Regions from separate parts of the Bariatricus sp. HCP28S3_F11 genome, predicted to be linked through region 1. Evidence: predicted binding sites of a transcription regulator. Region 1 holds the regulator's gene; the other holds the start of a gene.

The links. The regulator NrdR, encoded in region 1, represses ribonucleotide reductase genes. The targets are predictions, from matches to a motif close to CACAANATNTTGTG.
Positions count from the first base shown of each region.
Region 2: a site for NrdR is predicted at 3,276-3,289, ahead of nrdD (anaerobic ribonucleoside-triphosphate reductase). Genes of this name have one in related genera too.

Region 1 covers NZ_JBQHUC010000017.1:9,639-15,895, reverse strand. The annotation lists gene ACTNBR_RS09270 (type III pantothenate kinase) at 1-726, opposite strand, end outside; gene ACTNBR_RS09265 (ECF transporter S component) at 745-1,389, opposite strand; gene coaBC (bifunctional phosphopantothenoylcysteine decarboxylase/phosphopantothenate--cysteine ligase CoaBC) at 1,593-2,792, opposite strand; gene nrdR (transcriptional regulator NrdR) at 2,841-3,290, opposite strand; gene ACTNBR_RS09250 (NUDIX domain-containing protein) at 3,423-4,139, opposite strand; gene ACTNBR_RS09245 (PRC-barrel domain-containing protein) at 4,170-4,427, opposite strand; gene ACTNBR_RS09240 (prolyl-tRNA synthetase associated domain-containing protein) at 4,646-5,197, shown strand; gene arcC (carbamate kinase) at 5,268-6,197, shown strand.
Region 2 covers NZ_JBQHUC010000050.1:6,693-12,949, forward strand. The annotation lists gene ACTNBR_RS15215 (amidohydrolase family protein) at 1-677, opposite strand, end outside; gene ACTNBR_RS15220 (SdpI family protein) at 777-1,403, opposite strand; gene ACTNBR_RS15225 (autorepressor SdpR family transcription factor) at 1,390-1,668, opposite strand; tRNA gene ACTNBR_RS15230 (tRNA-Trp) at 1,856-1,926, shown strand; gene ACTNBR_RS15235 (Lrp/AsnC family transcriptional regulator) at 2,189-2,659, shown strand; tRNA gene ACTNBR_RS15240 (tRNA-Trp) at 2,748-2,818, opposite strand; gene nrdD (anaerobic ribonucleoside-triphosphate reductase) at 3,355-5,544, shown strand; gene ACTNBR_RS15250 (hypothetical protein) at 5,572-6,257, shown strand, end outside.

The DNA.
Region 1 (6,257 bases):
AAGGAGCTCATCATCCAGTATAATCTTTTTTCTGCAATGCGGAACGATCTTCTTTGCAAGTCCTCCCGTTGCAATGACCGTTGCAGGCTGCCCGAGTTCCTCTTCCAGTCGTTCAATGATACCGTCCATACATGCGGCATTGGAATAGATCACACCACTTTTCATACACTCCACTGTATTTTTTCCAATGATCCGTTTCGGAGCTTCCAGACTGATTCCACTGAGCTGTGACGCATTTGCAGTCAACGCATTTAATGATGTATAAATTCCGGGGTAGATCATACCCCCGATATAATTCTTATTCGAATCCACAACACAGACCGTGTTCGCCGTTCCAAGATCGAAAATAATCAGCGGCGGCTCATACCCGTCTATTCCGGCAACGGCATCCGCGACGAGGTCACTTCCAAGCTGAGCCGGATTGTCCATCATAATATTGAGTCCTGTTTTTACTCCAGGACCAACGACCAATGTTTTTTTCTTGAGAATCTTTTCTGTTGCTTCTTTAACTACATTTGTTATCTGGGGCACAACGGAACTGACAATAGCGCCTTCCAGCTTCCCTGCATCAATTCCATGAAGATCCAGAACCATCTTGATATCAATCGCATATTCCAGCTCCATCTTCGTCTTGATTGTAGAAAGTCTCTCAATAAAATATGTCTTATTGTTGTCAATACATCCCAGAACAATATTTGTATTTCCAATATCTATTGCAAGAATCATTTTTGTGTATCCCCTTTACTATCTTCCACTCTGTGTCTGAGAAGATGCCGTCAAGCGCATCAATACCTTTCCGATGACAGCGACAAGGACAGCAGCAGCAAGTGCCTCCGGAATTCCCGATGCAGTCACCGTTCCCATAATCAGCCCAAATACCGCCGTAACCGCTACTTCTTTCGCTTCAGCATACTGCTGCGCCAACAGGAAGTAGATACTCCCCATCACCATGATCGTATTTACCATAGATCCAGCAAATCCCGCAATGGCAAGAGCCACATATGTGTTTAATTTGATTTTTCTGAAAAGAATCCAAATCCATCCTGCCGCAACACCGATCAAAATACGGCATCCGACAGAAATCCAGAGTGCTTTAAGCACTCCTGCCAGATTCGAGGCAAGAAACGGTGAAAACGCAAACGACAGCAGTGTCGGTGCCATTGTGTTGCTGATCAGCGAACAAATTCCGAAAACACCTCCCAGAATCGCTCCTGCAAGCGGTCCGAAAAGAATCGCCCCGATAATCACCGGTATATGTACGGTTGTTGCCTTTATAATAGGAAGCTGAATCATGCCAAGCGGCGTATTTGCCAACACAATTATGATTGCAGCCATCAGTGCAACGCTCACCATCCAACGAGTACCCTTTTTTTCTTTGTTCTTCTTCATATTTTTCTCCTGTTATTATTCTCATTTCGAGATACAATACATGATTTGTAACTGTTCAGAGCCAAGCAGATTTGTCAAAAAAGGGCAATGAATGCTTGCATTCGTGAGCACTTTTTTGTACAAATCTATTTGGCGGATACGCCACACTGAGGAAACACGAAGTGTTTTCGAGGTTGGCTCTGAACAGTTACCATGATTTTTATTTATGAATTCATCTGATCCAGAATCATATCCAGAATCCGCGCCGCCGTCTCTTCCTTACTCAAAAGAGGCAGTACAGTCTCGTTTTCTCTGGTAATCAGAGTCATCCTGTTCGTGTCACCTTGAAAACCGGCTCCGGCATCCCTGAGATTGTTTGCCGCTATCATATCCAGATTTTTCTTTTCCAGTTTTGCTCTGGAATTCTCAACCATGTTCTCTGTTTCCATAGAAAATCCACACAGAAACTGTCCCGGTTTTTTATGTTCTCCAAGGTATTTCAGAATATCATCCGTTTTCTCCAGTTCCAGAACCATCTGCTCACCGGATTTCTTCATTTTTTGATCATTCACATACTTCGGGCGATAATCCGCAACCGCGGCCGCCTTGCAGACAATATCGGCATCTTCAGATTCTCTCCTGACTGCTTCAAACATCTCTTTTGCCGTCGTGACCGGAAGCACGTTCACAAACATCGGCTTTGGAATAGAAGTCGGTCCGCTCACCAGTGTGACATCAGCTCCTCTTGCGGCACAGACTTTCGCCACCGCATATCCCATCTTTCCTGAAGAATGGTTGGTGATATACCGTACCGGGTCAATGGCCTCCTGCGTCGGCCCTGCCGTAACAAGAACCTTCTTCCCAATCATATCCTTTTCCCATGCCAGCTCATGATAAATATATTCATAAAGTTCTTCCGGTTCTGGCATTTTCCCGATTCCACTCGTTCCGCATGCAAGATGTCCCTCGGCAGGCTCGATCACTTCATATCCGTATTTTTTCAGGATCGCGAGATTATCCTGCACTACCGGATTCAGATACATCTCCGAATTCATCGCAGGCGCAATGAATTTCGGGCATCGTCGGCAAGCCATCACAGTCGTGGTCAACATATCATCTGCAATTCCGTGAGCCAGTTTCCCGATCACATTCGCAGTCGCCGGGGCAATCATTACCAAATCTGCCACACTGGCGAGTGCGACATGCTCCACGCTGTACTCGAAGTTCCGGTCAAATGTATCGATCAGACACTTATGCTTCGTCAAAGTCTCAAATACAATCGGATTGATGAAATTCGTTGCATTCCTCGTCATGAGTACCTGCACATCATACCCGTTCTTAACCAGCATACTTGCCAGCGACGCTGTCTTATACGCGGCGATTCCGCCCGTCACTCCAAGTACAACTGTCTTCTTTTGCTCCATCAAAGTGTACACTCCTTCGTCTGTTTACTTGTCCGCTTCCAGAACACATTATTCCAGAATTTTCTTCAGTTCCGCCATAAATGTATTTACATCTTTAAACTCTCTGTAAACCGATGCAAATCTAACGTAAGCAACCGCATCCAGCTCTTTCAAGTGTCCCATCACGATTTCTCCGATCACACTGCTCGGAATTTCCTTTTCTTCCCGGCTGAAAATATCGGTCTCGATCGTATCGATCGTCTTCTGAATTTCAGAAGTAGGCACCGGTCTCTTATAGCATGCCCTGAGAACACCGCCTTCAATCTTAGCACGGTCATATTGTTCCCTGGTATTGTCTTTCTTAATAATGATCAGTGGAATCGTCTCCACTTTCTCATACGTTGTAAAACGCTTGCTGCAGGCATCGCAGGAACGTCTTCTCCTGATCGATGTTCCGTCATCAGCCGGTCTTGAATCAATGACTCTGGTATCAATGTTACCACAATATGGACACTTCATCTTCTTGCCTCCTGTCTCTTTTTCTCCCCACACGCCGTGGAAAACGCCATGGTTCCGCGTGGCGACCTTTTCCTCAATATTAATAGTATAAATGTAGACTATTTTCTTGTCAAACAAAATTCCCCGAAATACTTACAGTCTGCTTTTCAGGATCAGCCATGCCTGTACAATGATTGCAGCATGGTCACAAGCAATCTGATTCGTCTCCCTGACACGGAAATCTCTTTCCTGCACAATGTCCCCTTTCAAATCCTCTTCCACCACAGCCGTAAGTTCCAGTTCATATGCCTTATTCTCCAATCTAAGAAAATGGCTTCTTTTCCTGCCTCCGTCTTCTGCAGTTTCCCAGGCGCCGCTTTCACAGAAAATCTCGCACCACAGAGCCGCATCCGCGTCATCTCCTGCATGCACCGTCACTTTGGTTTCCTCCACAACAGACATATATGCAGAGGTGATCACACGCGCTCTCGGATCCCGGTTCGCATTTCCATACACCGCGATCTGTTCCATGGGCAGGTCGTCCACACCGGTCTCTTCCATCAATTCCCGCTTCGCCGTATCTCTCAGATTCTCCCTCAGATTAATAAACCCTCCCGGGAGAGCCCACCATCCGATGCACGGATGATTCCCTCTCCTGATCATCAGAACCTTCCATACAGAATCCAGGTTCGGCCCTTTCGATTCCTCTCCCTTATCCGACCAGGAAAATACAACCGCATCCGTTGTCACACAGGGGTTCTTATATTTATATGGATCATATTCTTCCAGAAATTCTTCCAGATCCTGCCCCTTATCATTCTTCTTTCCGTTTCCCGTGAATGGGGCAATGTTCTCCAAAAATGCTGCCATTTTCAATTCCTCTCCTTCTTTTTTTATTTCTTATTTACACGTTTTTAAAAATTTCTCTTCGCAGATTTCTACCAGAATGATATCGGGCCCGATTCTGCAGATACATTCAAACGGAATAATATATTCCGCATCATATCCAAACAGCCCGCACACCTTCCCCGGTCCCGGCACTATGATAGCCTCCACTGTCCCGGAGCACTTATCCAGTATAATATCCGTCACACACCCCAGCCGTCTCCCATTACAGGTGTTGATTACTTCCTTCTCTCTCAGTTCGCAAAAACGGATCCGGTTTTCTTTGTCACATTTTTCTTTCACGGCACACACTCCGAACTCTTCTTATTGCCAGTATATGATGTTTCCCGGCTTCCGGACCTGATTCTTCCATGCTTTTTCTTGAAAACTGCAGATTTCATGCTATGATATAAGTATTAATTATCAGTACACTAGTATTTTACTACACATATACAATTATTTCATCATTTTTACATCAGGAGGACTTTACTATGGAAACCATTCATGTCAGTAAGATACATTTCACCTCCAAACCGGATTGTTCCAAACGCCTGGCGAAAGAAGAAAGGGTCTATGATTTTCTTGACAAACTGCAGATTCCCTATGAAGGTGTCGATCATGATATTGCCAACACCATTGAAGACTGCCGGGAAATCGAGAAGGAACTGCAGATCGGGGTATGCAAGAATTTATTTCTATGCAACCGCCAGAAAACAACTTTCTTTCTTTTGATGATGCCGGGTGACAAGCATTTTGAGACAAAAGTACTCTCACATCAGCTCGGTGTATCCCGCCTTTCCTTCGCGGAATCACGATACATGGAAGAATTTCTGGACATTACTCCGGGCAGCGTCAGCGTTCTCGGACTGATGAACGATGTCGAAGAGCAGGTCGATCTTCTGATTGATGAAGATTTACTGAAAGAAGAATATCTCGGATGCCATCCCTGCATCAACACTTCCAGTCTGAAGCTCCGAACCTCCGATATTCTTCAGAAATTCGTGAAAGCTACGGGACATTCTTATCATATAGTCGCATTATAAGGATTGCAATTTAATAAAAAAGATACTATAATTTTCACATACTCTAATTCAGAAAAACGAGGTATATTATATGAAGAAAAAAGTTGTCGTTGCACTGGGTCATCGTGCTCTCGGAAATACACTTCCGGAACAGAAGGCTGCAGTAAAAAAAGCTGCCGCATCGATTGCTGCTCTTGTTGAAACAGGATACGATGTTGCAATCACACACAGCAATGCACCACAGGTAGGTATGATTCATACCGCCATGAATGAATTCGGCAAATCCCACGAAGATTTTACCCCTTCTCCGATGTCAGTCTGCTCCGCTATGTCTCAGGGATATATCGGATATGACCTGCAGAACGGCATCCGCGAAGAACTGATGAACCGGGGCATTTACCGCACCGTCAGTACAGTTCTGACTCAGGTCATTGTTGATCCTTATGATGAAGCTTTCTACACTCCAACCAAGGTACTCGGACGTATCATGGATGCAGAAGATGCTGCAATCGAGCGAAAGAAAGGAAATTATGTTGTTGAGGTTCCGGGACAAGGCTTTCGGCGTGTCGTTGCTTCTCCAAATCCGGTAGAAGTAGTTGAAGCAGATGCCGTAAATGCGCTCCTGGATGCAGGCCAGATCGTAGTTGCCGGCGGCGGCGGTGGCATTCCGGTACTGAAACAGGGACACCATTTAAAAGGTGCCAGTGCTGTCATTGAAAAAGACCTGACTGCCGGACTTCTTGCAGAACAGATCGACGCAGATGAGCTGATCATTCTGACAAGCGTAGAGAAAGTATGCATCAATCGTGGTACCGATAAGGAAACGGAACTTGGCGTGATTTCTCTGGATGACGCAAAGAAATACATGGACGAGGGACATTTCGGTGTCTACAATATGCTTCCGAAATTCCAGGCCTCTGTTTCTTTCATCGAAAAAAGAGAGGGACGACGTGCGATCATCACTTCTATGGAAGCATTAAACGACGCATTAAAAGAACGTACCGGTACTGTGATCAAATAAAACACTCACGTATGCATGACATTATAACAGGAGCGCGAAAACGGATTATTCATTTCCGTT
Region 2 (6,257 bases), on a different contig from region 1:
TCGATGGTATCAAATCCGGCGTCGATGCTCATCTGAATGCCCGGCTGTGTTCCGGCGTGGATTCCACATTTGATCCCTCTTCTGTGACATTCGTCAGCGGCAGCATTTAACTCTTCCTGGGTATACTCGGGAATGCTGCTGCGGTGTGTGGTAAGAATCTTGATCCACTGGGCTCCGTCACGAACCTGACGGCGGATCTCCTTTCGGATCTCCCATGGTCCGTCTACCTGGGCAATGTCATCATCCCAGCCATGCCCGCCTGTCATACACATGCCGTTGTCGACATGTGTGATTCTTGGAATCGTGATAAATCCTTTCTCTGCCGCGAGATTCAGGGTTGCACAGAGCTTCCGCGCGGAAGTCATATCACGCACGCTGGTGATACCGCGCTCAAATGCGGCCTGTGCGTGCTGCAGAGCAAATAACGTGATCAGTTGGTCATTGTAATTGAAGCTGTCCGGCTGTGAGAACCAGTAGCCGAGATGCACGTGCATATCGCAAAGCCCCGGTAAAAGGGTGGCATCGCCATAGTCCTTCACTTCTTTTTCCGGAAATTCCGCGATGAGTGCTTCTTTCGGCCCGATTTTTCGGATCGTTCCATTTTCAACAGCAACGGCTTTATCTTCCAGTACCGTCTTGCCATCGCCGGTAATGAGATGTTTTGCGCAAATAATCATGATTTTATTCCTGCCTTTATTTTTAGTTTCATGACTCAAGTATAACATCTGCCGGGTAAGATATCCAGATGGATTTCATCTTGTATTTCTTCTTGCAGATTAATCGCCTTTTTTGTAAAGAACAAAAGAAAAGATCATAGGAAACACTGCCAGAGGAATCAGGAGCAATACGGTGAGAATCGGAAATCCGAAAAGTCCGAAGAATATCATAAGAATTCCTCCGATGATCCAGAGATATCCTGCGAGATGGTGTGTCTTATTCCAGTTTTCCTCGCTGGCGAGAGTCCATGGAATCTTGATTCCTATGGTGTAATTCTGGCGGCATTTTGGAAGGTAGTTGCCGCAAATAGTGAAGATAATTCCGACCATAATCATGGCAATCTTATCGATGGGAAGCTCATGCCCCATATTGATAAGGAGGGATGCCGGTACCATGATTAAAGAAAGCACAGGAATACACCATTTTCCAAGTAATTTGATCGCAGGAGCGGAATTGTTGTTTCGTGGGTCATGATCCAGGCCTACATGGACAACAATATTGAGAACAGCCATCAGGAGTGGAAGACCGAAAGCACCAATAAGTCGCGGTGCATATCCGTTCGGCTCATTATTTGGTCCCCAGTGTATCGCCATCTGTTCCGGCAGACGGGTGTAAACTGCAGCGGAGAAAATCATGGGCAGCAGACAGAGCAGTGTAGTAAGGATCAGAGTCTTATTTTTTTTCATCAGAAACACCTCCAAATTGTGAAAACCAAAGCATCATTTCTTCAAATACGGATACATTGATTTCATAATAAATGTAATTCTTGTAGCGGGACTCGAAAACCAGTCCGGCTTTTTTGAGTTGTGATAAGTGATAGGAAATTGTAGCATTGGTCATATCAAAATTTTCCGCAATCTCGCCGGCGGACTTTTTGCCGTCCTTAAGCAGGACGAGGATCTCCCGGCGGACCGGATCAGACAATGCTTTAAACGTATCTGCGAACGCCAAATGATCACCTCCAATTGGTATAAGCATTTAGAAATATTTCTAAATAGAATATATCATGAAGAAACTATAAAATCAACATCTATTTAGATAAAAATCTAAATAGGTAATTTGGAAATTATTATTGACAAAAGTGTCTGTTCATGATATAAATATCAAGTAGCCTTTTTTGAGGTAAATAATTGAATATAGGGGATTGGTCAAATGGTATGACAGGAGTCTCCAAAACTCTTAGCGGGAGTTCGATTCTCTCATCCCCTGTCAGATAAAGCACTGATAATGTTGAACTTGTAACATTTAAGTGCTTTTTTGTTTGTTAGATAAAAAAATTGTGTTCGTGAAAAAGAGTATGAAGGAAATACTTTATTGACAGAATAATTGATGGATGTTATCATACAGAATATTAACGAATATTTGCACAAAGATGTACTTTGCTATAAAAGCAGTACATCTTTTTTCTTTTCCCAAGATATAACAAGGATTAGACACTACAGAACTTAAAATCGACTGGAGGCAAAAACTTATGAAAAATCATGAATTAGATTCTGTTGATCGCACAATTTTAAATATCTTACAACAAAATGCCAAGCTTCCACTTAAAGAGATTGCGGAAAATGTTTATTTATCTGTACCTGCAGTGTCGGCAAGAATCGAAAAAATGGAAAAAGAAGGTTATATCACAGGGTATCAGGCACAGGTAAATCCTATTGCATTGGGTTACCATATCAAAGCTTTGATTAATCTTGAGGTTCCTCCGGAAGAGAAAAGTGTATTTTATCCATATATCAAAGAATGCTTAAATGTCGTTGAATGCAACTGTGTAACCGGAGAGTATTCTATGGTGCTGGAAGTATTATTTCCAAGCACCGTGGAGCTTGATAAGTTTATCGGTGAATTGCAACGCTTTGGAAGAACTAAAACCCTTATAGTTTTTTCAACTTCTGTGGAACATAGAGGAATTCCGGCAAACCCGAATGAGATAGTACGTGAATGATCTTTTTTTGTAAGAGAAAGTAAAATAATCATTGTATCAAAAAAGCACTAAATACGCTGAACCGCAACATATTTAGTGCTTTATCTGACAGGGGATGAGAGAATCGAACTCCCGCTAAGAGTTTTGGAGACTCCTGTCATACCATTTGACCAATCCCCTATGTATTGAATTGATTTGCGTGAAATCATACTGTATTCTTATACCATAGTTTGTAATATTTGTCAATCAATATCTTTGAAAATAGAGTGCCGGGAAGTAAAAAAATAATGGGAGTGAAAGTTGAGGTTTACGTGCTAATCTGTAATTATTTTGTTTTAGAACGTAGTGGTTGGGGAGTATTACGTTTTGTTTTCAATTTGTTGCTGTATTCGCTATACTAGTATATCGGCTTGGTCATTAAGCTGAATTAAGATAATCAGAAAATAATGTATTTCATTTCGAAGTTCTTGAGTTGTATATGTACGTTGGTAGACACCGATATAATTGGCAGAAATTATTTTTGATTCAAAGATAAGAGTTGCAATTTTCTGAAAAAATGTGGAAATGAAGAATTTTAAAAATATGGCGATTTGCTCTTTTATTTTGCCATGGATTGGTGTATGATAGATAACGTAGCCACCAAATATAGTGGAGAAACGCAAAAGTGACGCAACATTTGGTAGATGTTGATAGGGGTTAAAGGTAAGGAGAAATATATGGATACAGTAGTAAAAACAAGGGTTATCAAGAGGAATGGGGAAGAAGTATCATTTGATCAGACTAAGATTGTGAATGCGATTGAGAAGGCTAATCAGGAGATTGCACCGATTCATCAGATGAATCAGCATCAGATTCTGGCGATCGCAGATACCATTGCTCAGAAGGCAGAAGAGATGACACATGCTGTTCATGTGGAAGATATACAAGATATGGTAGAGACCGGAATTATGGAGATGCGTGGGTATGAGGTGGCGCAGAAGTACGTGCGCTATCGTTATAAGAGAGAACTGACTCGTAAGTCCAATACTACAGATAATGGAATTCTGTCTCTTCTGGAACACATGAATGAAGAAGTGAAGCAGGAAAATTCGAATAAGAATCCGGTCATTAATTCGACGCAGAGAGATTATATGGCAGGAGAAGTAAGTAAGGATCTGACTCGCCGTGTCCTTTTGCCGGAAGAGATTGTACGTGCACATGAAGAAGGAATCATCCATTTCCATGATATGGATTATTTTGCACAGAAGGAACATAACTGTGATCTGATCAACCTGGAGGATATGCTTCAGAACGGAACGGTGATCAGCGAAACGATGATTGAGAAACCGCACAGCTTTTTTACTGCTTGTAATGTCACCACACAGATCGTAGCACAGGTAGCCAGCAACCAGTATGGCGGACAGTCATTTACACTGTCTCATCTGGCACCGTTTGTGGATGTGAGCCGTCAGAAAATCCGTAAGAGTGTGATTGAGGAGAGAATGGAATCCGGTGAATCACTGGATGAAGGAATCATCAAAAAAGTGACAGAGCGTCGTCTACGTGAGGAAGTGAAGAGCGGAATCCAGACGATCCAGTATCAGCTGATCACGCTGATGACCTGTAACGGACAGGCACCGTTTGTGACTATGTTCATGTATCTGGATGAGGTCCCGGAAGGACAGACCAGAGATGACCTTGCGATGATCATTGAAGAAGTACTGATCCAGCGTATGCAGGGAGTTAAAAATGAGAAGGGTGTCTGGATCACTCCGGCTTTCCCGAAACTGATCTATGTGCTGGATGAGGATAATATCACAGAAGAATCCAAGTACTGGTATCTGACAGAACTGGCAGCAAAATGTACCGCAAAACGTATGGTTCCGGATTACATTTCCGCAAAGAAGATGCGAGAACTGAAGCAGGGCGATGTGTACACCTGTATGGGATGCCGTTCTTTCCTGACGGTAGAAGATTCTCAGCGCAATCCGGATGGAAGCCACAAATACTATGGAAGATTTAATCAGGGAGTTGTGACGATTAATCTTGTAGACGTTGCATGCTCTTCCGAAGGGGATATGGATAAATTCTGGGAAATCCTGGATGAGAGACTGGAACTTTGCCACAGAGCGCTTCGCTGCCGTCATGAACGTCTGCTTGGTACCGTTTCAGACGTGGCTCCGATCCTCTGGCAGCATGGAGCACTGGCCAGACTGAAAAAGGGAGAGAAGATCGACAAACTGCTTTATAACGGATATTCAACGATTTCGCTGGGTTATGCAGGACTTTATGAAATGTGCGTGCGCATGCTCGGCAAATCACATACAGATCCAGAGGCGAAGCCATTTGCACTGGCTGTTATGCAGAGACTGAATGATAAATGTAAAGAGTGGAAAGAGGCAGAAAATATCAGTTATTCTGTTTACGGAACACCGATGGAATCTACAACCTACCGCTTTGCAAAATGCCTGCAGCGCCGGTTTGGAATCATTCCGGGTGTAACGGATAAGAATTATATTACGAATAGTTATCATGTTCATGTAACTGAACAGATCGATGCATTCCAGAAGCTGAAATTTGAATCCGATTTCCAGAAATTATCACCGGGTGGGGCAATCAGCTATGTGGAAGTTCCGAACATGCAGAATAACATTCCGGCAGTTCTTACAGTTATGAAATTTATTTATGACAATATTATGTACGCGGAACTGAATACCAAGAGTGATTTCTGCGAATGCTGCGGATATGACGGAGAGATCCAGATCGAAGAAGATGAGACAGGAAAACTGATCTGGAGATGCCCGAACTGTGGTAATACCAATCAGGATAAGCTCTTTGTGGCAAGAAGAACCTGTGGATATATCGGAACGCAGTTCTGGAATCAGGGACGTACACAGGAGATTAAGGACAGGGTGCTGCATTTGTAAATAAGAAATGATTAAAAGAATTGTACTATGAAAAAAAGATATTTTTTGAAGATGCTGCTATTTATGATTTTAGGTATGGTAATTTTGCCTGGATGTACAAAGTCGCAGGTGCTGAAAGGGAAGAGTGAAGAAGAACAACTGGAAAAGCAAAAAGAGAAATCACCTTATTATTTTTCATTTACCGTCACAAAAGAAGAAGGAAATAAGTTGAATACTTATAATTATATTTCTGATTTTGAGACGAAGACGATAGATGAAAAGTCGAAGATTCCTTACACCTCCCAATATCCTTTGACTGTATACTTAGATTCAAAGGATGAGGTATATTACACATACCGAGAAGATGGAGCAGGCGATGATGAGATTTATCGAAAGAAGTGCGGAAGTTTGAACGGGAACCGGTTGACAGATTCTTTATTTGCCGTTAATTATATTTTCCCATTTGCAGATAGAGTATATCTAGTAGCTGTTGAAAATGGAACAAGGGCGATGGGCTTGTTTAAGCTTGAAAATGGAGAAATATGCAGGATGCTGAAGGATGAGGATGCATTTGTATGGCAGGTGAATTACAATTCTGATATAGAGAAAATTGTATTCAATACATATTCCCAGTCGGAATTTGATGAGAAGATGGCAAATAATATGGGAGAAGAATCTTTTGGTGTGAATACGATTTATGAGATGGATTTAGAAACAGAAAGAATCCAGAAGAT